Regions from separate parts of the Dorea sp. AM58-8 genome, predicted to be linked through region 1. Evidence: a T-box and tRNA genes for the amino acid it is inferred to sense, from the RefSeq annotation. Region 1 holds a T-box; the other holds one or more tRNA genes.

What was found. A T-box is a leader RNA that pairs with one kind of tRNA and senses whether it is charged. The one in region 1 lies ahead of DXA18_RS07505 (valine--tRNA ligase), so its partner is inferred to be a tRNA-Val.
Region 2: it encodes a tRNA-Val, which carries the amino acid that the T-box ahead of DXA18_RS07505 (valine--tRNA ligase) is inferred to sense. The anticodon was not compared.

What each region holds. Positions count from the first base shown of each region.
Region 1 covers NZ_QSDM01000008.1:7,686-19,168, forward strand. Annotated here, with positions in the region: gene dapB (4-hydroxy-tetrahydrodipicolinate reductase) at 64-861, shown strand; gene arcC (carbamate kinase) at 943-1,872, shown strand; gene DXA18_RS07460 (PRC-barrel domain-containing protein) at 1,932-2,177, shown strand; gene nrdR (transcriptional regulator NrdR) at 2,211-2,681, shown strand; gene truA (tRNA pseudouridine(38-40) synthase TruA) at 2,694-3,428, shown strand; gene DXA18_RS07475 (exodeoxyribonuclease III) at 3,449-4,201, shown strand; gene DXA18_RS07480 (isochorismatase family protein) at 4,203-4,733, shown strand; gene ymfI (elongation factor P 5-aminopentanone reductase) at 4,781-5,515, opposite strand; gene DXA18_RS07490 (HD domain-containing protein) at 5,699-6,238, shown strand; gene DXA18_RS07495 (DUF1848 domain-containing protein) at 6,251-7,177, shown strand; gene DXA18_RS07500 (AEC family transporter) at 7,255-8,199, shown strand; T-box leader at 8,316-8,544, shown strand; gene DXA18_RS07505 (valine--tRNA ligase) at 8,636-11,290, shown strand; gene DXA18_RS07510 (LTA synthase family protein) at 11,305-11,483, shown strand, end outside.
Region 2 covers NZ_QSDM01000017.1:25,278-36,760, forward strand. Annotated here, with positions in the region: gene DXA18_RS11870 (ATP-dependent DNA helicase) at 1-899, shown strand, start outside; partial or broken gene DXA18_RS11875 (LysR family transcriptional regulator) at 866-1,761, opposite strand; gene DXA18_RS11880 (TIGR01906 family membrane protein) at 1,840-2,541, shown strand; gene DXA18_RS11885 (phosphoribosylformylglycinamidine synthase) at 2,682-6,494, shown strand; gene gdhA (NADP-specific glutamate dehydrogenase) at 6,788-8,122, shown strand; gene DXA18_RS11895 (acetate/propionate family kinase) at 8,265-9,446, shown strand; tRNA gene DXA18_RS11900 (tRNA-Val) at 9,572-9,644, shown strand; tRNA gene DXA18_RS11905 (tRNA-Met) at 9,694-9,767, shown strand; gene ispF (2-C-methyl-D-erythritol 2,4-cyclodiphosphate synthase) at 9,932-10,483, shown strand; gene DXA18_RS11915 (GNAT family N-acetyltransferase) at 10,484-11,483, shown strand, end outside.

The DNA.
Region 1 (11,483 bases):
AACGCATGAGAATCGATAGATACCAGATATGGTGTTTCATTTAATGTGAAAGGAGTCTGTATTATGAAAGTGATAGTAATTGGACCTAGAGGTAAGATGGGAAAGCTGATCACACAGGTGGCAGCTGAACGTGACGATATGGAGCTGGTGGCTGGGGTTGCACCGGCAGGCAGAGATTATGTGGGACAGGATCTGGGGATGGTCGCGTTGATCGGACGTAATCTCGGCGTTCCGGTAGTAGATGATCTGGCGGCTGTAATCGATGATTGTGATGTGATCATAGATTTTTCTACCAGGGAGAATGCCCTGAAGGTATTGGATCTGGCAGTGAAGCATGGCAAGGCATTGGTATGTGGTACGACAGGTTTCAGTGAAGAGGAATTTGCAAGATTCAAAGAAGCGGCGAAGACAATCCCGATGCTTTATGCAGCGAACACTTCCAAGCTTGTGAATATTATGAATAAGCTGCTGGAGATGGTAACTAAGACACTGGGTGAAGATGCAGATATTGAGATTCTGGAAATGCATGATCAGTGGAAGAAGGATGCTCCGAGCGGAACTTCCAAAGAGATGGGAGAGATTATGGCACATGCTATGGGCAAAGAGCTTTCTGATATCGCAGTATACGGACGCGAAGGTGAGTCGCCGAGAGAGAAGGGAACCATTGGATATCATTCTTTGAGAGCCGGTAATATTCCGAGCAGCCATACCGTATTTTTCGGATGCATGGGTGAACGCCTGGAGATCACACATCACACCTATAACTGGGAATGTTTTGCAAGAGGAGCTTGCGACTGTGCGGCATATCTGGAAGATAAAGGTCCTGGATTCTATAGCGTACAGGATGTGCTGAATCTTTAGGCTTGCATTTCATAATCGCAGATATTATTATTACTACATACATAATGCATAGATTTTAATGAAGATAAAGGAGACAGATAGATGAAGAAGAAAGTGGTTGTAGCATTAGGACACAGAGCACTGGGAACAACACTTCCAGAGCAGAAGGAAGCAGTTAAGCGTTCAGCAGGCATGATCGCAGATCTGATCGAAGAAGGATATCAGGTAGCGATCACACATAGTAATGCACCGCAGCTGGGCATGATCCATACAGCATTGAATGAGTTTGGCAAAAGCCATACCGATTACACACAGGCCCCAATGTCCGTATGTTCGGCTATGAGCCAGGGATATATCGGATATGACCTTCAGAATGCAATCCGCACAGAGCTTTTGGACAGAGGCATTTTCCGTACTGTCAGTACGATCCTGACACAGGTAACGGTAGATCCTTATGATGAAGCATTTTATACACCGACTAAGGTGCTTGGAAGATATATGTCGGCGGAGGATGCCGCAGCAGAACGTAAGAAAGGTAACTATGTAGTAGAAGAACCGGGTAAGGGATTCCGAAGAGTTGTATCTGCACCGAATCCGGTCAGTATTGTTGAGATTGAGGCAATTAAGGCCCTGGTCAATGCAGATCAGGTAGTTATCGCATGCGGAGGCGGTGGTATTCCGGTACTGGAACAGGATCACCGTCTGAAAGGCGCCAGTGCTGTAATTGAAAAAGACCTGGCAGCGGGTAAGCTTGCAGAAGAACTAGACGCAGATGAACTGATTATTCTGACCAGCGTTGAAAAGGTATGTATCAATCTGGGTAAAGAGAATGAAGAAGAACTCGGAGAGATTACCGTAGAGGAAGCAAAGCAGTACATGGAAGAGGGACATTTTGGTGTCTACAACATGCTTCCGAAGTTCCGTGCATCGGTAGAATTTATCGAGCAGCGGGAAGGAAGAGAAGCCATCATTACATCTTACGATAAATTGATGGAAGGGTTGAAAGGAAAGACAGGAACTATTATCCGATAATTAAAGAAGCTGATGCGCCGATCACCTTTTTACTGCATATACTGTAGAGAGGTGATCGTATGCGACTATGTGAATTTCAGAAAAAGGAAGTCATCAATTCCTGTGATTGCAGTAAGATCGGATATGTGACTGATTTGATATTTGATGAATGCAGTGGCTGTATCGAAGCAATCATAGTGCCTAAGGGCGGCAGGTTCTGTTTCCTGTTTGGAGAAGATACAGAGCTTGTGATACCATTTCAGTGTATCAAGAGGATCGGCCCGGATATTATATTGGTAGAAATGCATGAGAAGAAACCGTGTTGAGGTACAGCAGACTGAGAAGAGGAGAGACTTATAATGAAGTGCCCATATTGTAACCACCCTGACACCAGAGTGATTGACTCCAGACCAGCGGAGGATGGCAGTGCGATTCGCAGAAGAAGATCCTGCGATGAATGTGGAAAACGTTTCACAACTTATGAAAAGGTAGAGACGATTCCGCTTATCATTATTAAGAAAGATAACAATCGAGAACAGTATAACAGAAGCAAGATTGAACGAGGCATTATCCGTGCGTGCTATAAGCGTCCGGTATCTGCTGAGGCGATCCAGAAGGCAGTAGAGCGGATTGAGATTAAGATCTTTAATCTGGAAGCAAAAGAGGTCTCCAGTACAGATGTCGGTGAGATCGTTATGGATGAGCTGAAAGAACTGGACGAAGTGGCATATGTACGTTTCGCTTCTGTATACAGAGAGTTTAAGGATGTGAACACCTTTATGGACGAGATTAAGAAGATGATGTTGGATCGTTCAAAGGGGGATAAATAGACGGAGTAATGTATGAGAACATATAAGATGACCATTTCCTATGACGGCACACGTTATCAGGGATGGCAGCGCCAGGCTATGACGGACAATACGATCCAGCATATCCTGGAATGGACCATCGGACGTATGGTAGGATACCGTGTACAGGTAGACGGTTCCGGACGTACGGACAGTGGCGTGCATGCACGTGGTCAGGTGGCCAGCGTGAAGCTGTCGAAGCTGTACGATGTGGAAGACCTGAAGGATGCATTGAATCGTTCATTGCCGGAAGATATACGTATCATCCGGGTGGAACTGGTGCGCAATGGATTCCACGCCAGAAAGAGTGCCAAGGGAAAGAAGTATGAATATTATATAGACTGCCGGGAAAAACCTGATGTATTTTCCCGGAAGTATTGTTACCATTATCCGGTCAAGCTGGATATTGAGGCAATGCGTGATGCGGCGGATTATCTGGTCGGAACGAAGGATTTTACAAGCTTTACAGATAACCGTGAGACGAGAGATACAATAAGAAGGATTTACAGTATCAAGGTAGTGCGGGCAGGAGATAAAGTGCGCATTACTTATTATGGATCGGGATTCATGTATCATATGGCAAGAATTCTTACCGGTACACTGATCGAAGTGGGGGCAGGTAAGAGAGAAGCGTCGAATCTTCCGCTTGTGCTGGAAGCAAAAGACAGAAGCATGGCGGGATTTCTTGCACCGGCCAGAGGACTTTTCCTCAGAAAAGTATATTACTAAAGACAGATGGAGGATGAGACATGAAGTTTGTTTCATGGAATGTAAATGGAATCCGTGCCTGCGTGAAAAAGGGATTTGTGGATGTATTTCAGGAACTGGATGCGGATGTATTCTGTATTCAGGAAAGCAAGCTGCAGGCGGGGCAGCTGGAGCTGGATATGCCGGGGTACCATCAGTACTGGAATTACGCTGTAAAGAAAGGGTATTCAGGAACAGCAATATTTACAAAAAAAGAACCGCTTAGTGTATCTTATGGCATTGGGATTGAGGAGCATGACCAGGAAGGCCGAGTGATCACACTGGAATTTGAAGATTATTATTTTATCACTGTGTATACGCCAAATTCACAGAGTGAGCTGGCGAGACTGGATTACCGTATGAGATGGGAAGAGGATTTTCTGGCGTATCTGAAGAAACTGGAAGAGACGAAGCCAGTGGTGTTCTGTGGAGATCTTAATGTCGCTCACAGAGAGATCGACCTCAAGAATCCGAAGACCAACCGTAAGAATGCAGGCTTTACCGATGAAGAACGTGGCAAGTTTGGCGAACTGTTGGATGCGGGATTTATCGATACATTTCGTTATTTCTATCCGGATGCAGAGGGCATCTATTCCTGGTGGTCATATCGGTTCAGTGCCAGAGCAAAAAATGCCGGATGGAGAATTGACTATTTTTGTGTATCCGAGGCATTAAAAGACAGACTGGTAGATGCGAAGATCCTGACAGATGTGATGGGTTCGGATCATTGTCCTGTCGTGCTGGAGATGAAGTGATATGAGAATAGAACGAGAACATACGGCAGCATTGATCGTAGATTTTCAGGAGAGACTGGTTCCTGTGATTGCAGACCATGAGGCATTGATGGAGCGCGTGCGGATTCTGCTTCGGGGCTTAAAAGCATTGGAGATTCCGATGACTGTAACACAGCAGTATACGAAGGGACTGGGGATGTCTGTGCCGGAGGTCTGGGAAGCATCTGGAGAGACAGAATATCTGGATAAGATTTCTTTCAGTGCACTGGAAGTGGCAGAGCCGAAGATTCATGATAAGAAGTATATTCTGGTGTGCGGAATGGAAGCACATTGTTGTGTATTGCAGACGGTGATCGATCTGGCGGGAGCAGGGTATGTGCCTGTACTTGTGACAGACTGCATTGGAAGCAGAAGAGAGAGTGACCGCGAGATGGCAATCCGCAGAGCAGAACAGGAAGGTGCTGTTCTTACGAGCAGTGAAGCGATATTATTTGAGTTATTAAAAGAAGCGGGAACGCCGCTCAGCAAAGAGATATTAAAGATTGTAAAGTAGTAGAGAAGAAGCATAAAAGAAAAGTAAGAGGGTATATCTAACGTTTGTTAGATATACCCTCCGTCTATTCCTATGACTTGTCCGGTCATGTATTCCGGACTGTTAATAATCTGCCATGCAAGATCTGCAACTTCATCTGGGTCAGCAAATCGTCCTGCCGGAATGTCTTCAGCAAGTGTAGCGCGTTCTTCAGAGGATAACTGATGATTCATCTCTGTATCAATAACACCGCATGCAAGTGCATTTATCGCAATATGGCTGGGAGCATACTCTTTTGCAAGTGCTTTGGTCAGTCCGTTCATGCCGGATTTGACAGCAGAGTAAGCAGCTTCACAGGAAGCACCGACAGTTCCCCACATGGAAGAGATATTCAGGATCCGTCCGGATTTGGCAGAGACCATATCTCTCAGTGCTTCGCGGGAGCAGTAGAATGCAGACGACAGATTGGAAGCTAGCAGACGATCCCATTCGTTATCAGTCATGTCGATCAGAAGTCCGATATGGCTGATACCGGCATTGTTGACCAGTACATCTAAGCCGGGACATATTTTATGAATTTCCTGAAACATCCGGCGCACCTGATCCGGATCACCTACATCACCGGTAGTTATAGTACAGCTTCCGCCGGGCATACTCAGGATTTTATTTTGTACTTCTTCAAGTTCATTCAGAGAAGTTCGGCAGTTTAAGAAAACATGATATCCTTCTCTGGCGAATTTTAAGGCGATGCTCCGCCCGATTCCGCGGGAAGCACCTGTTACTAGTATATATTTCTGATTCATAGAATTATTGCGCTCCAATCACAATGATGTAAGTATAGTATACCGTATCCAGAATGAAAATAAAAGCAATGAATAGTGAACATACGGAATGAGGGGGTTGACGACAGTAGAAAATTGCCGGATAATAAAAACAGAAATTATCAGAAACTATCAGAAGCGAATACAAGGAGAAGGTACAAAAGCATGATCGATAAGGCAATCGAATTTGCAACCAGGGCACACAGAGGACAATTTCGAAAGGGAACCAGACGACCTTACATCGTACATCCGATTGAAGTGGGAGATATCGTCTGCTCTATGACGACAGATGAAGAAGTCATCAGTGCAGCTTATCTTCACGATACCATAGAAGACTGCGAAGGTGTGACGGAAGAGGTCATTTCCAGAGAGTTTTCAGAACGGGTGGCTAAGCTGGTAGCGCAGGAGAGCGAGGACAAGTCCAAGACCTGGATCGAGCGTAAGAACCGAACAGTATGTCACATTAAGGAAGCTGATCCGGATGTACAGAAGATTGCGCTGGCAGATAAGTTGTCTAATATGAGAGACATTAACCGTGATTATCCGGTATATGGGGAAGAACTTTGGAATCGATTCCGAATGAAGGATAAGAGTATGATTGGCTGGTATTATAAAGGAGTGCGGGATGCGCTTCGCGATGTATTTGCCGGAGAGCCTGCTTATGAAGAATATTGCAGGTTGGTAGAAGCGAATTTTGGTAAATAGGGAGAGCCAGAGATGATTATAAGTGCTAGCAGACGGACAGATATTCCTGCCCTGTATCCGGAGTGGTTTATGAACCGACTGGTGGGAGGAGAAGTACTTGTTCCGAATCCGTACAACAGAAAAAAGGTCAGCAGGATTGAACTGTCCCCGGAGACGGTGGACTGTTTTGTGTTCTGGACGAAGAACCCTGAGCCGATGCTGCCTTATCTCAAGATGATCGATCTGCTTGGCTTCCCTTATTATTTTGAAATGACAATTACAGATTATGGCAAAGATCTGGAGCCGAATCTTCCGACTATGGAAGAGAGTATGGCTACGTTTCTTTTGCTGAGTGAAAGAATAGGAAGAGATCGGGTAGACTGGAGGTTTGACCCGATTATTTTAAATGATGTTTATACGCTGCAGTATCATACAGAGAAGTTTGAGATGATGTGTGAGTGGTTGCATAAATATACAGAAAGGTGTATTATCAGCTTTGTGGATCAATACAGAGGCTGTCCATTTGTGGAACCGGAACAGGAAGAAATCGTTCGGTTGGCAGAGAAACTGGGTGCTATTGCGAAAACATATAATCTTCCTATTTATACCTGTGCGGAAGCAGTAGATCTGATCCCGTATGGCATTTATCCGGGTGCATGTATTGACAGAGAGAAGGTCGAGAGGATCGCCGGATATTCTCTGGATGTGAAAAAGGATAAGGGACAGCGGAAAGTGTGCAAGTGCGTAGAGAGCATAGATATTGGCATGTATGACACCTGCATTCATGGGTGTGGCTATTGCTATGCCACGGGAAGTCTTGATAGCGCAGTTAAGAGGCACAGTATGCATGATCCGCAGTCACCGATCATGATCGGACATCTTCATGGGGATGAGACGATCGTAGACCGGAAGATGCATCTGCAGAGGGATAATCAGATGTCACTGTTTGATTTTATGTGATGTCAGCGCGGCTTTTACGCATGGTTTCTATAGCAGAAGCAAGTACAGTAGAATCTTTATAATGGAATGAGGAAATTATGGATAATTTAATATTTAGTTTGAACGCAACAATCCCGGTATTTCTGATGATGGTACTGGGATACTTTTTTAATAAAATTGGATGGATTGATGACGGATTTGCATCTAAGATGAATAAATTCGTCTTCCGTGTACCGCTTCCAGTATTGTTGTTTGGTGACCTGGCGACGGTGGATTTCTCTGAAGTATGGGATATGCGGTTTGTGTTATTTTGCTTTGTAGTAACAGTATGCAGTATTACGATTGCAGCGGCAGTATCTTGCTTATGGTCAGATCGCTCAATCAAAGGAGAATTTATTCAGGTATCTTACCGAAGCAGTGCGGCACTTCTTGGAATCGCATTTATCCAGAATATCTATGGCACAGCTGGTATGGCACCGCTGATGATCATCGGCAGTGTGCCATTGTATAATGTAATGGCAGTTCTGGTGCTGTCACTTTTTAAACCGGGACAGCAGGGATTAGACCGTGCAATGTGGAAACGGACATTGAAAGGTGTTGTAACGAATCCGATCATACTTGGCATTGTGACAGGTCTTGCGTGGTCAGCACTGCATCTGCCGATGCCGGCGATTCTGAATAAAGCAGTATCCAGCGTGGGCGGTATGGCTACACCGATGGGACTGATGGCGATGGGAGCAACATTCGATTTTGGTAAGGCACTCAGCAAAGTGAAGCCGACTGTCGTAGCGGCATTTATCAAACTGGTGGGATTCTGTGCAATATTCCTGCCGGTTGCAGTACAGATGGGATTCCGTGAGGAGAAGCTGGTGGCGATTCTGGTTATGCTTGGATCTGCAACGACCGTCTCAAGCTTTGTCATGGCGAAAAATATGGGACATGAAGGAGTGTTGTCGTCCGGTGTTATCATGCTGACGACACTGTGCAGTGCATTTACTCTGACGGGATGGCTGTATATTTTGAGAAGTATGGGACTGATCTGATTTCCTATATTAAGAGTTTATGAAGATTTTTTAAACTCCTTGACAAATCGACATCCAATGGCTATCATATTCAATAGTTTAGGCTCGACTTTGATTTATTTTCATGTGCGGGCAGTTGAAAGGCCAGGATGAAGAGGAGTATGTATCGGATGCACCGACAGAGAGGATGGTTCGTTGGCTGTGAGACCGTCCGGGAAGCGAGATACAGAAGGTAGCTTCGGAGCTGGATGGCTGAACAGTATCAGTAGGCTGTCCCGGAGTCGTTCCCGTTAAAGAATAAGATGAGCGTGCAGAAGGTTTTCTGCGTCATAAAGGTGGTACCGTGATGATTAAGTCACCCTTTATTTAATACATAAAGGGTGATTTTTATATTTTAAAATACCCTTACATGTGAAACAGTATAATGATCTATTGAAAGAGAAAAGGGAGAAAGAACATGAGTCAGAATCTTGAAACAACTTACAATCCGAAAGCGATTGAAGACAAGCTGTACAGCAAGTGGTGTGAAAAGAAGTATTTTCACGCAGAAGTAGACAGAAGCAAGAAGCCATTTACCATTGTTATGCCGCCGCCGAATATCACAGGTAAGCTGCATATGGGACATGCGTTGGATAACACGATGCAGGATATCTTGATCCGTTATAAGAGAATGCAGGGATATAATGCTTTGTGGGTACCGGGTACAGACCACGCTGCAATCTCAACTGAGGTTAAGGTTACCAATCAGCTGAAAGAAGAAGGTATCGATAAGAAGGAAATGGGACGTGAGAAGTTCCTGGAGAGAACCTGGCAGTGGAAAGAAGAGTACGGCGGAACGATCAAGGAGCAGCTTAAGAAACTTGGCGTATCCTGTGACTGGGACCGCGAGCGTTTTACCATGGACGAAGGATGCTCTAAGGCTGTTGAAGAAGTATTTATCAATCTTTATAAGAAGGGATACATTTATAAGGGATCCAGAATCATCAACTGGTGTCCGGTATGTAAGACTTCTCTGTCAGACGCAGAGGTTGAGCATGAGGAGCAGGATGGACATTTCTGGCATATCAAGTATCCGATCGTAGGAAGTGATGATTACCTTGAGATCGCTACTACCCGTCCGGAGACTATGCTTGGTGATACTGCGATCGCAGTACATCCGGATGATGAGCGCTATAAAGAGCTGGTAGGAAAGAATGTAATTCTGCCACTGGTTAACAAAGAGATTCCGATTGTAGCAGATTACTATGTAGATAAAGAATTTGGAACAGGTGCGGTTAAGATTACACCAGCACACGACCCTAACGATTTTGAGGTTGGTAAGCGTCACAATCTGCCAGAGATCAACATCATGAATGATGATGGTACGATCAATGAAAACGGCGGTAAATACGCAGGTATGGACCGTTACGAAGCGCGTAAGGTTATGGTAAAAGAACTGGAGGAGCAGGGACTTCTGGTTAAAGTGGTTCCACATTCTCATAATGTAGGTACACATGACCGCTGCCATACAACGGTTGAGCCACTGATCAAACAGCAGTGGTTCGTTAAGATGGATGAGCTTGCCAAGCCGGCGATCGAAGCGATCAAGAACGGCGACCTGAAGTTCGTACCAGAGCGTTTTGACAAGATTTATCTGCATTGGCTTGAGAACATTCGTGACTGGTGTATTTCAAGACAGATCTGGTGGGGACACCGTATTCCGGCATATTACTGTGACGAATGTGGCGAGATGGTAGTTGCTAAAGAGAAACCATCTGTATGCCCGAAATGCGGATGTACACACATGACACAGGATGAGGATACACTGGATACCTGGTTCTCATCAGCACTGTGGCCGTTCTCTACGCTGGGATGGCCGGAACAGACAGAAGATCTGGATTATTTCTATCCGACGGATGTACTGGTAACCGGATATGACATCATCTTCTTCTGGGTAATCCGTATGGTATTCTCCGGATATGCACACACTGGCAAGTCACCATTCCACACGGTACTGATCCATGGACTGGTACGTGATTCACAGGGACGTAAGATGAGTAAATCTCTGGGCAATGGTATCGATCCGCTGGATATTATCGATCAGTATGGTACAGATGCACTTCGTATGACATTGATCACAGGTAATGCGCCTGGTAATGACATGCGTTTCTATAATGAAAGAGTAGAGGCAAGCCGTAATTTTGCCAATAAGGTATGGAATGCGTCTCGTTTCATCCTTATGAATATGGATGGAAAGAATGTAACGAAGCCGGAAGCCTCTGAACTGATGCCGGCAGATCAGTGGATTCTGTCTGCATGCAATACACTGGTGAAGGACGTTACAGAGAACCTGGATAAATTCGAACTGGGTATTGCCCTTTCTAAGGTATACGATTTCGTATGGGATGAGTTCTGTGACTGGTACATTGAGATCGCCAAGTATCGTATGTATCATGCAGAGGAAGATCCAAAGGGAGCAAATGCTGCGTTGTGGACATTGCGTGAAGTACTGAAGACCTCCCTGAAGCTGTTGCATCCATACATTCCATTTGTAACAGAAGAGATTTACAGCAAGCTGGTTCCGGAAGAGGAATCACTGATGATGTCTGCATGGCCGGTATACGATGAAGCAGCAAGCTTCCCGGAGGCTGAAGACGTACTGAACCATTACAAAGAGATTGTAAGAGGCGTACGTAATGTACGTGCAGAAATGAATGTACCGAATTCACGCAAGGCTACGATTTATGTAGTATGCGAAAATGCAAAGCTGAGCCAGGGACTTATGAGTCTGAAAGATTCAGTGAAACTGATGGCAGCAGCCAATGACTTTGTGATCCAGACAGACAAGACCGGCATTGCAGATGATGCCGTATCTATTGTAGTTCCGGATGCAACCGTATATCTTCCGATGGAAGAACTGATTGACTTTGCACAGGAGATCGAACGTCTTGCTAAAGAAGAGACAAGACTTCAGAAAGAGATCGCACGTGCAAATGGCATGCTGAACAATGAGAAGTTTGTCAGCAAGGCACCGGAAGCAAAGGTACAGGAAGAGCGTGAGAAACTGGAAAAATATCAGCAGATGCTTGCTCAGGTACAGGAGCGTCTTGCCGGACTGAAAGAAAAAATGTAAGTAAGGTGATTGAATTGAAAAAGCTTCATTTTAAGCTACATCTGAAAAAACCAAAAAAGCCGGATATTAAGGGGACAATCTATAAGATCCGGCACCTGAAAAAAGAAGACATTATTGCCTGGAGAAAAGCGAAGAAAGAGCGCAGGGAGCGGATCTTGGAAGAGCGCAGGAACAGCGCATTTGCGAAAAAGAT
Region 2 (11,483 bases), on a different contig from region 1:
CAAAGGATGGAGAGTTTTTCCTCCGCTTGTTTTGTGTGAATCCTGCGGTGAATCTCAAAGAATATATTGAGAAAGGGAATAGTACGATATTGTTTTCGGCTACATTACTGCCGATACAGTATTATAAAGAACTGCTCAGCACAGAGAAGGATGATTATGCAGTGTATGCGGAAACGGTATTTGAAGAAAGCCAGAGCAGATTATTGCTGGGAACGGATGTGAGTACCAGATATACCATGCGAGGCGAGACGATGTACCGACGGTATGCAGAATATCTCTATGAGATGGCATCTGCCAAAGAAGGCAATTACATGTCTTTCTTTCCATCTTATCATTTTTTGGAACAGGTATATGACGCTTTTGTAGAATTAGCAGACAGGAAACAGAGCGCATCAGAAGGAAGAGAAGAGTATAATGTCGGACAGATTGAGTGTCTGGTACAGGCACCTTATATGTCGGAAGAAGCACGGGAAATTTTTCTGGAAGGGTTTGAAGAGGAACGTGAGGGAAGTCTGATGGGATTCTGTGTTATGGGCGGAGTTTTCTCGGAAGGGATTGATCTTGCAAAAGAGCGTCTGATCGGAGCGGTGATCGTGGGAACAGGACTTCCACAGGTCTGCCTGGAGCGGGAACTCTTGAAGAATTATTTTGACGCCAGAGGTCAGAATGGTTTTGATTATGCTTATGTATATCCTGGAATGAACAAAGTACAGCAATCGGCAGGAAGAGTAATCCGAACGGAAGAAGACAGAGGAGTGATTCTTTTGCTGGATGAACGTTTTCGGGAAGCCAGATATAGAAATACCTTTCCACGAGAGTGGAAAGGTATCCGGTATTGCAATATTCATAATGTGAGAGATCAGATTCAAAGTTTCTGGTCCGGCAGTTCATTAAAGTAAGTTAAGAACTCTGTCACAGCCGGAGATACCGGAAGCTTATCGTTGTAGACAACAGCAAGTTCTCTCTGTGGCAGGGATTCTCTGGTTTCTACAATAAAGAGTTCGTCGGAATCCTCAGGTACACAGTAGTCAGGAACAAAGGCAACGCCTAATCCGATACGTGCAAGGTCGATCAGCAGGTCATTACTGCTGAGTTCTGCTTCCGGAACCAGTTCCAGCTGGTGCTGCTGAAAGAGACTGTGCAGAAATTCGCTTGTGGTGCTTTGCTTGTCCAGCATCAGAAGCGGATACTCAGAGAGCTCTGCAAGTGAAAGCTTTCGATCTTTTAACTGCGAGAAAGATTGGTTAGCTACAAATACATCCCGGAACTGTTTGATTCGTTTGATAGACCAGAGATTGTTCAGGTAAGCATTTGGATAATTCACGACGATAAAATCTGCCTGCCCGTTTTTCAGGATATCGACACAGCGGATAGAAGTTGCATTGATAACCTTGATATGCAGATTCGGGAATGCCTGATGAAACCGTTCAATATATGGCACCAGAAAATACCGACATATTGTGTCACTGGCAGCAATTCGGATCTGTCCACCGGTAGTGATGGATTCCAGAAGCTGTGATTCGCCACGGCGGATCAAGCTGATCGCCGGTTCGATGTGACGGAGCAGAATCTCGCCTTCCGGAGTCAGGCGTACCTTCTTAGTGCTGCGGATGAAGAGAGTCTGAGACAATTTTCCTTCCAGCGCTTTAATAGACTGGCTGACTGCCGATTGAGATATGTAGAGCTTTTTAGAAGCTTCTGAAAGCTTAAAGTAGTTGCTACATAGTAAAATACTTTATATAATTCATAATTAATATCCATTGCAAATTCCTCCCATTAGGAAATATTATAAGGGAAAAAGGATGGAATGACAATAAAGAATAGACAAGGAGAAATAAAATGAAGCAAACACAGAAGATTTCTGCAGTGATTATGATGTTTTTACTGATAGGTGTACTTTTGCTGACCAGTTTTCAAGTGGCAATCTATGGTGATAGTCAGTACAGATTCTATGAAAGAGAATATAAGAAGTATCAGGTGGCAGACAGTCTGAATATGACGATGGATAACATTATGGATGTGACAGACCAGATGATGGCATATCTGATCGGAAATAAGGCAGAACTTTCGGTAATTACAGATGTAGATGGTGAAACACAGGATTTCTTCAATGAACAGGACAGGTTTCATATGGGAGAAGTAAAGAATCTGTTTCTTGGAGGACTTAAGATACGTAATATTATGCTGGTGGCAGTACTGCTGATCTTGATACTGCTGGCGGCACGGAAAGCAGATATGATAAAGCTGCTTCCAAGGGCGTATTTTGTGACACTTGGCATTACTGGTGTGATAACAATAGTGTTAGGAGGACTGTTTGCTTCAGATTTTGATAAATATTTTCGCATTTTTCATGAGATATTTTTTGATAATGATCAATGGATGTTTGACCCGGCGACAGACTATATGATCCGTATGCTTCCGGAGGGATTCTTTTATGATTTCGTATTCCGGATCGGAGGATTTTTTGTAGGAAGTCTGGCAGTATTAGGGGTTGTATCTGCAGTTTGCATCTTCATGGAGAAACATAAAAAGAAAAATTAAGTGATTAGATAGACTTATAAAAGAGTTAAGTTATATTAATTTCATTAATAACATCAGGCGTGGTATGATAAGACATAGATAAGAAGGCGTCCGGCCTTACAGCAACATTTAGTAGAGAAGAACCATATGGAGGAAGTTTTATGAGTAATGTAAAACGGGTGTTTGTTGAAAAAAAGGGAGAATACGCAGTTCAGGCAAAGGGTCTGTTACATGAGATTAAGGGCTATCTTGGAATTAAGGATGTAGAAAGTGTAAGAGTCCTGATTCGCTATGACGTAGAGAACCTGTCTGATGAGACGTTTGAGAAGGCATGCAGAGGTATTTTTGCTGAGATGCCGGTAGATATTTTATGGAAAGAGAGTGTTCCGGTCATGCAGGGAGACAGTGTGTTTTCTGTAGAGTTCCTTCCGGGACAGTTTGACCAGAGAGCTGATTCGGCAGAGCAGTGTGTGCAGTTTATTAAGGAGGATGAGAAGCCGGTTATCCGTACAGCTACGACTTATATTATTCATGGAAAAGGCGATAACTGTATTTCAGCAGAAGAGTTAGAGGCAATCAAGAATCACTGCATTAATCCGGTAGATTCCAGAGAAGCAGAAGAAGAGAAGCCGGAGACGTTGATCACAAAGTTTGATGAGCCGGAGGATGTAAAGGTATTTGATGGATTCCAGACGATGGATGAAGAACATCTGAAAGCATTATATGATTCACTGGGACTTGCAATGACATTCCGTGACTTCTGCCATATTCAGAATTATTTTGCAGGAGAAGAGCACAGAGATCCGACGATGACAGAGATCCGGGTACTGGATACATACTGGTCAGATCACTGTCGTCATACAACATTCTCTACAGAATTGAAGGATGTAACTTTTGGTGATGGTGATTACAGAGAGCCGATTGAAGGTGCATATAAGCAGTATCTTGCTGATCACAGTGAGATCTTTAAGGGAAGAGAAGATAAGTTTGTCTGCCTGATGGATCTTGCACTGATGGCAATGAGAAAGTTGAAAAAAGAAGGAAAGTTACAGGATCAGGAAGAGTCTGACGAGATCAATGCCTGCAGTATTGTAGTACCTGTAACTGTTGATGGTGTAGAAGAAGAGTGGCTGGTGAATTTCAAGAATGAGACGCACAACCATCCGACAGAGATCGAGCCATTTGGTGGTGCTGCTACCTGTCTGGGAGGTGCAATCCGTGATCCGTTGTCAGGACGTACCTATGTATATCAGGCTATGCGTGTGACTGGTGCAGCGGATCCGACAGTATCTGTAAAAGAGACGATTAAGGGTAAGCTTCCGCAGAAGAAACTGGTACGTGAAGCAGCTCATGGATATAGCTCATACGGTAACCAGATCGGACTGGCAACCGGAGCAGTAAAAGAGATTTATCATCCGAATTATGTGGCTAAACGTATGGAAATCGGAGCAGTTATGGGAGCAGCACCGAGACGTGCGGTTATCCGTGAGACTTCAGATCCGGGAGATATCATCATTCTTCTTGGTGGACGTACCGGGCGTGACGGCTGTGGTGGAGCTACCGGTTCTTCTAAGGTACACACAGAAGAGTCTATCGAGACCTGCGGTGCTGAGGTACAGAAAGGTAATGCACCTACAGAGCGTAAGATTCAGAGACTGTTCCGTAGAGAAGAAGTCAGCAGTCTGATTAAAAAATGTAATGACTTTGGAGCAGGTGGCGTGTCTGTAGCAATCGGTGAACTTGCAGATGGTCTGCAGATTGATCTGGACAAGGTGCCTAAGAAATACGCAGGACTTGATGGTACTGAGATTGCAATTTCCGAATCTCAGGAGCGTATGGCAGTTGTCGTAGATCCAAAAGATGTAGATGAATTTATGGGATATGCCAGCGAAGAGAATCTGGAAGCTACTAAGGTGGCGGTTGTAACAGAAGATCCAAGACTGGTGCTTAATTGGAGAGGCAAGGATATCGTGAATCTGTCCCGTGCATTTCTGGATACCAACGGAGCACATCAGGAGACTATGGTAGCAGTAGATATTCCGAACCGTGCAGATACAATTCTCACAGATGAAGTGGAAGTGACAGATGTAAAGGAGAAATGGCTGGAGACATTAAAAGACCTGAACGTATGCTCACAGAAGGGTCTGGTAGAGATGTTCGACGGTTCCATTGGTTCTGGTTCTGTATTCATGCCTCATGGCGGCAAATATCAGCTGACAGAGACACAGGCAATGGTCGCGAAGCTTCCAGTACTGAAGGGCGACTGTGATACTGTAACGATGATGAGCTATGGATTTGATCCATATCTGTCGAGCTGGAGCCCGTTCCATGGTGCAATCTATGCAGTGACAGAGTCTGTAGCTAAGATTGTGGCAGCAGGTGGAGATTATAAGAAGATTCGTTTTACTTTCCAGGAGTACTTCCGTCGTATGACAGAAGACCCGCACAGATGGAGCCAGCCGTTTGCAGCACTGCTTGGCGCATATGATGCACAGCTTGGATTTGGACTTCCGTCTATCGGAGGTAAAGACAGTATGTCAGGTACATTTGAGGATATTGATGTACCGCCGACACTGGTATCATTTGCAGTAGATGTGGCAAAAGAAAAAGATATTATTACTCCGGAACTTAAGAAAGCGGGAAGCAAGCTGATCTGGATCAAGACTCCAAAGGCAGAGTATGATCTTCCGGATTATGAGAAACTGATGGCAGTTTACGAGAAGTTCTCGGAGGGAGTGCATACAGGTAAGGTATTATCTGCATATGTATTGGATCGTCACGGTGTAGTTCCGGCAGTTAGCAAGATGGCATTTGGTAATAGCATGGGTGTGAAGCTGTCTGACGAGATTCCGGCAGGTCAGTTATTTGCACCGGCATTTACAGATATCGTGGCTGAGGTGGAAGCTGATAAGATTGATGAACTTGGATTTGAATATGTTGAGATCGGTGAAGTGACTGCAGAGCCGAACTTTGTATATGGTAATACCATAATCACAATGAAAGAAGCAGTAGACGCATGGAAAGAGACTCTGGAAAGAGTATTTAAGACCGTATCCGGAGAAGAGACAGGAAGTGCAGTTCCGGAAGTGGGAGAAGAGAAGTCTTCTGATGGCAAACTTGGAGAAGATGGGCTGTTCCGTGCATCTAAGGTATATGTATGCGAGCATAAGATCGCACAGCCGACAGTATTCATCCCGGTATTCCCTGGAACCAACTGCGAATATGACAGTGCCAAGGCATTTGAGCGCGCCGGAGCAAAGGTGATCACCAAGGTATTCCGCAATATGGATGCGTCAGATATCCGTGATTCGGTAGAAGTATTTGAAAAAGCAATCAGTCAGTCGCAGATCATCATGTTCCCGGGCGGATTCAGTGCAGGTGATGAGCCAGATGGATCAGCCAAATTCTTTGCAACTGCATTCCAGAACGCAAAACTGAAAGAGGCAGTGCAGAAGCTTTTGAATGAGAGAGATGGTCTGGCACTTGGTATCTGTAATGGATTCCAGGCACTGATCAAGCTTGGTCTTGTACCAAACGGAGATATCGTAGGACAGGATGAGAATGCACCGACACTGACATACAATACGATTGGACGCCATATTTCCAAGATGATATATACCAAAGTGGTTACAAATAAATCTCCATGGCTTCAGAAAGCAGAGCTTGGCGGAGTATATACCAATCCTGCATCTCATGGAGAGGGACGTTTTGTCGCTAACAAAGAATGGCTTGCCAAACTCTTTGCAAATGGACAGGTAGCAACCCAGTATTGTGACCCAGAGGGTAATATTACTATGGATGAAGAGTGGAATGTTAATGGATCTTACTGCGCGATCGAGGGAATCACAAGCCCGGACGGAAGAGTGCTTGGTAAGATGGCGCATTCCGAGAGACGAGGACGTTCTGTAGCAATTAATATCTATGGTGAGCAGGATATGAAAGTATTTGAATCAGGTGTAGAGTATTTTAAATAAGTTGATTGAAATGTGTGGCAGCCCTCTGGGAAGTATATCCCGGAGGGCTGTCTGTGCGTTGATGCAAAAAATGTGGCAGATTCGAAAATAAAGCATTTATAGTTTATAGATGGTATGCGAGAATAAATAGTATAAAATAGGGACAAAAGAATTGATTATTTTTGTCTTTTTTGCAGGAAAACGGAGATTGGATTGCAAAAAAAACAAAAAACAGCAAAAAAACCTCTTGTTTTTTGATGGTTCGTAATATAATATGATATGAGAAAAATATATGCAATTAGGAGGACAAAAGAATGTCATACGTTGATGAGGTTATTGCAAAAGTTATTGAAAAGAACCCGGCACAGCCAGAGTTCCATCAGGCAGTAAAAGAAGTGTTGGAGTCACTGAAGCCAATCGTTGATGCTAACGAAGAGAAATATCGTAAAGAGGCTCTTCTCGAAAGACTTGTTGAGCCAGAGAGACAGATTCTGTTCCGTGTACCTTGGGTAGATGATAACGGACAGGTTCAGGTCAACAAGGGATTCCGTGTACAGTTTAACAGTGCAATTGGCCCATACAAGGGAGGAATCAGACTTCATCCATCAGTAAACATCGGTATTATCAAGTTCCTTGGATTCGAGCAGATTTTCAAGAACTCCCTGACAGGACTTCCGATCGGCGGAGGTAAAGGTGGTTCAGATTTCGATCCTAAGGGCAAATCTGACAGAGAGATTATGGCATTCTGCCAGAGCTTCATGACAGAGCTTTGCAAGCATATTGGAGCTGATACAGACGTACCTGCAGGAGATATCGGAACAGGTGCAAGAGAGATCGGATATATGTTCGGACAGTACAAGAGAATCCGTAACGTATACGAAGGAGTTTTGACAGGAAAAGGACTTACATACGGTGGTTCACTTGCAAGAACAGAAGCTACAGGATATGGACTTCTGTATCTGACAGAAGAACTTCTGAAAGTTAATGGTGATGATATTGCAGGCAAGACGGTTGTTGTATCTGGTGCTGGTAATGTAGCTACATACGCTATTGAAAAAGCACAGCAGCTTGGTGCTAAGGTTGTTACATGTAGTGATTCTACAGGTTGGGTATATGATCCGGACGGAATTGATGTGGCAGCACTGAAAGAGATCAAAGAAGTAAAACGTGCAAGACTGACAGAATATAAGAATTACCGTCCGAATTCAGAATATCATGAAGGACGTGGCGTATGGTCTGTTAAGTGTGATGTCGCACTTCCATGTGCTACACAGAACGAACTTCACATTGAAGATGCTAAACAGCTTGTTGCTAACGGATGCAAGATGGTTGCAGAAGGTGCTAATATGCCTACTACAATGGAAGCTACAGAGTACCTGCAGGAGAACGGAGTTATTTTCGCACCTGGTAAAGCAGCTAATGCCGGCGGTGTTGCAACATCTGCACTGGAAATGTCTCAGAACAGCGAGCGCTTGAGCTGGACATTCGAAGAAGTAGATGCTAAGCTTCAGGGAATCATGGTAAATATCTGCCACAACATGGTAGATGCTGCTGAGAGATACGGACACAAGGGCAACTACGTAGTAGGTGCTAACATTGCCGGATTTGAGAAAGTAGCAAATGCAATGCTGGCTCAGGGAATCTGCTAATTTCGATTTAGAATCACAGATTGTAATCTGATATAGAATGATGGGATGCCATAACATATAATGTGTTGTGGCATCCTTTTTCATTTTATGCTATAGTTAATTCAAGATTTTAGGATGCATGAATGAGTAAAAGGAGGCTTTTATGAAGGTATTAGTATGTAATGCGGGAAGTACCTCGCTGAAGTTTAAATTATTTGATATGCCGGAAGAGCGTGTGCTTGCAACAGGCAAGATTGAACGTGTGGGAAGTGAAGATAATGCAATCTTTCATTATCAGGACGCGGAAGAATATGCGGTGAAGTTAGAAAAGCAGTGCATTCCTACATATACAGACGGTATTCAGAAGTTCCTGGACTGTCTGTTGGATCCGGAGCACAGAGTATTAAATTCTCTGGACGAGTTGGAGAGAGTAGGATTTAAGACGGTGCTGTCGAAGGATCATTATGGAGTGCATGAGCTTACGCCAGACGTGCTGCAGGGCATGGAGGATTATATGGTGATTGCTCCGGCACATAATACACCTTATCTGAGTGCAATCCGTCAGTTTCAGAAGCTGACACCGGATGCGAAGCTTGTTGGCGTGTTTGAGACGGCATTTCATAGAACCATTCCGGCAGAACGTTATATGTATGGTATTCCTTATGAGTGGTATGAGAAATACGGTATCCGCAGACTCGGCTATCACGGGGCATCCCATGAATATATCTCTGATACAGTGGCAGAAAAATACGGATCTACAGGAAAAACCATTTCCTGTCATTTAGGTGGAAGCTGTTCTTTGTGTGCGATTGATGATGGCAGGAGCGTAGACACCAGCTTTGGAATCTCGCTGCAGGTAGGAATCAATAATTCTAACCGTTGCGGAGACATTGATCCATTTATTATTCCATTCTTACAGAAAGAAGGCATGGATCTGGATGATGTATTATACGGATTAACCAAGAACGGAGGACTGCAGGGTATCTCCGGTGTGAGCAACGATCTGCGTCTGGTAGAAGAGGCTGCGGCAGAAGGCAATGAGAGGGCAAAGCTTGCTGTTGATATATTCTGTAACGATATTGTGCGTTATATTGGCATGTACTATGCAGAGCTTGGCGGACTGGATCACCTGGTGTTTACAGCAGGTATCGGCGAGCATAATGCAACTATCCGATCTAAGGTGTGTGGCAAGCTTGCACACATGGGGATCTGGATTGATGAAGAGAAGAATCAGGCGATCGGTAACGAGGCGGCATGTATTTCTAAAGATGATTCTCCGGTGACAATAGAAGTGATTCCGGCTAATGAAGAACTGGGCGTGGCACGGAAAACATATGCCTTATAATTGCGTGAAAAGTATATAAAAATATTTTTTAAAAAAAATTTCAAAAAAGGTGTTGACATTTGCCTTAAAATAATTGTATAATAGCGAAGCAGGTTGAGGGAAACAACTTAACCTGCTGAACGAAAGGGATCTTAGCTCAGCTGGGAGAGCATCTGCCTTACAAGCAGAGGGTCACAGGTTCGAGCCCTGTAGGTCCCATTACAGCAACAAGCTGTGAGCAGTTCGATAAGAACTGAATATAGAGTATGGCGGGATAGCTCAGTTGGCTAGAGCACACGGTTCATACCCGTGGTGTCGCTGGTTCAAATCCAGTTCCCGCTACTGAAAAGAAGTTCGCGAATGTGAGCTTCTTTTTTTGTGCAATAAGCCTCCGTGTAGAAAACTTTTTTTGAAAAAGCAGAATACATATGCTATCCTTTAGGAGAACCCTGCCTGCGTATACAGCAGACAGAAACTACGAAAAATATCCAGGGAGGATGATATATATGAGAATAGGTATGGGATATGATGTCCATAAATTAGTAGAAGGAAGAGACCTGATCCTTGGCGGTGAGAAGATACCGTATGAAAAGGGACTTCTTGGTCATTCAGATGCCGATGTGCTGATCCATGCGATTATGGATGCGCTGCTTGGAGCAGCGGCACTGGGGGATATCGGGAAGCATTTCCCGGATACAGACCCGGCATATAAAGGAATCTCCAGCGTGAAGCTGTTACAGCATGTAAGAGGGCTTCTGGAAGAGCATCTCTACGTAATCGGCAATATTGATGCTACGATCATTGCGCAGCGACCAAAGATGGCACCGCATATTGAGGCAATGCGGAAAAATATTGCAGAAGCACTTGGAATTGAAGTAGACCAGATCAATATTAAGGCAACAACCGAAGAAGGGCTCGGTTTCACCGGAACTGGGGAAGGGATATCCTCCCAGGCGATTGCAGCACTGGAAAGCATCCGAGATTACAGCTATGCGGTAGATACTGGTGCAGAAAGCGGATGCCAGGGATGTGGCGGATGCCCGAAAGGAGCAAAATAGATGAAAGTTAGACATTTGGAGCAGACAGAGCATGGACTTACTAGACCGTTGTATGAAGAAGTGTTCAGTGAGGACAGTAAGCGCTTCGTAGATTATTATTATACCGAGAAAACGAAAGATAATCAGATTTATGTGGCAGAAGAGGATGGAGGAATCCAGGCAATGCTGCATCTGAATCCGTATGAACTGAATGTAAATGGCATGAAAAAGAAGGCAAATTATATCGTGGCGGTTGCGACCAGAGAGTCATATCGGGGACGTGGCTTTATGAAAGCACTGCTAGAGACGGCGTTGAAGGATATGTATCGGGAAGGTGAGAGTTTTACCTATCTGATGCCAGCGGCAGAAGCAATCTATACGCCGTATGGATTTCGTACAGTGTATGAGCAACAGTTGGAGTATTGTCCAATTGGAGAACGAGGAGAAGTACAGCTGGAAAATGGCATCACCTGTCAGGTGCGTCCGGTGGCAAATCAGGATATTCCGATGCTTGTGAATGCGGAAAATGCAGCGTTGGAAGCAGAAGGATATCAGGTATATACGCTGAAAAGCGAAATGTATTACGAGCGGCTGATGAAAGAATATGCCAGTGAGGATGCAAAGCTGATGCTGTATTATCTGAATGGACATCTAGTGGGAAACTGTCCGTATGTGCCGGAGCAGGAAGAGGAAGAAGCACCGAAGATTATGATCCGTATTACGGATGCTAAACGGATGCTGTCGTCCGTGAGTCTGCGTGAACTTACCGCGGTGTGCTTTCAGATTACGGATCCGATCATTGAAGAGAATAACCGTACGGTGGTAGTGACCGGTACGGAACATTCTGGCGTAATGCTGATGGACGGTAAAGAAGAGAACAGCGAGGGTACAGTGACGGTGGAAGCGCTGGGTGAATTATTGTTTGGAGTAAAGACAGTAAAAGAAATATGTCTGGAAGAAGGAGTCTCCATGTCGGATCGGATGAAGGAAGAAATGAAGAAGATTATACCATTGTCTAAGA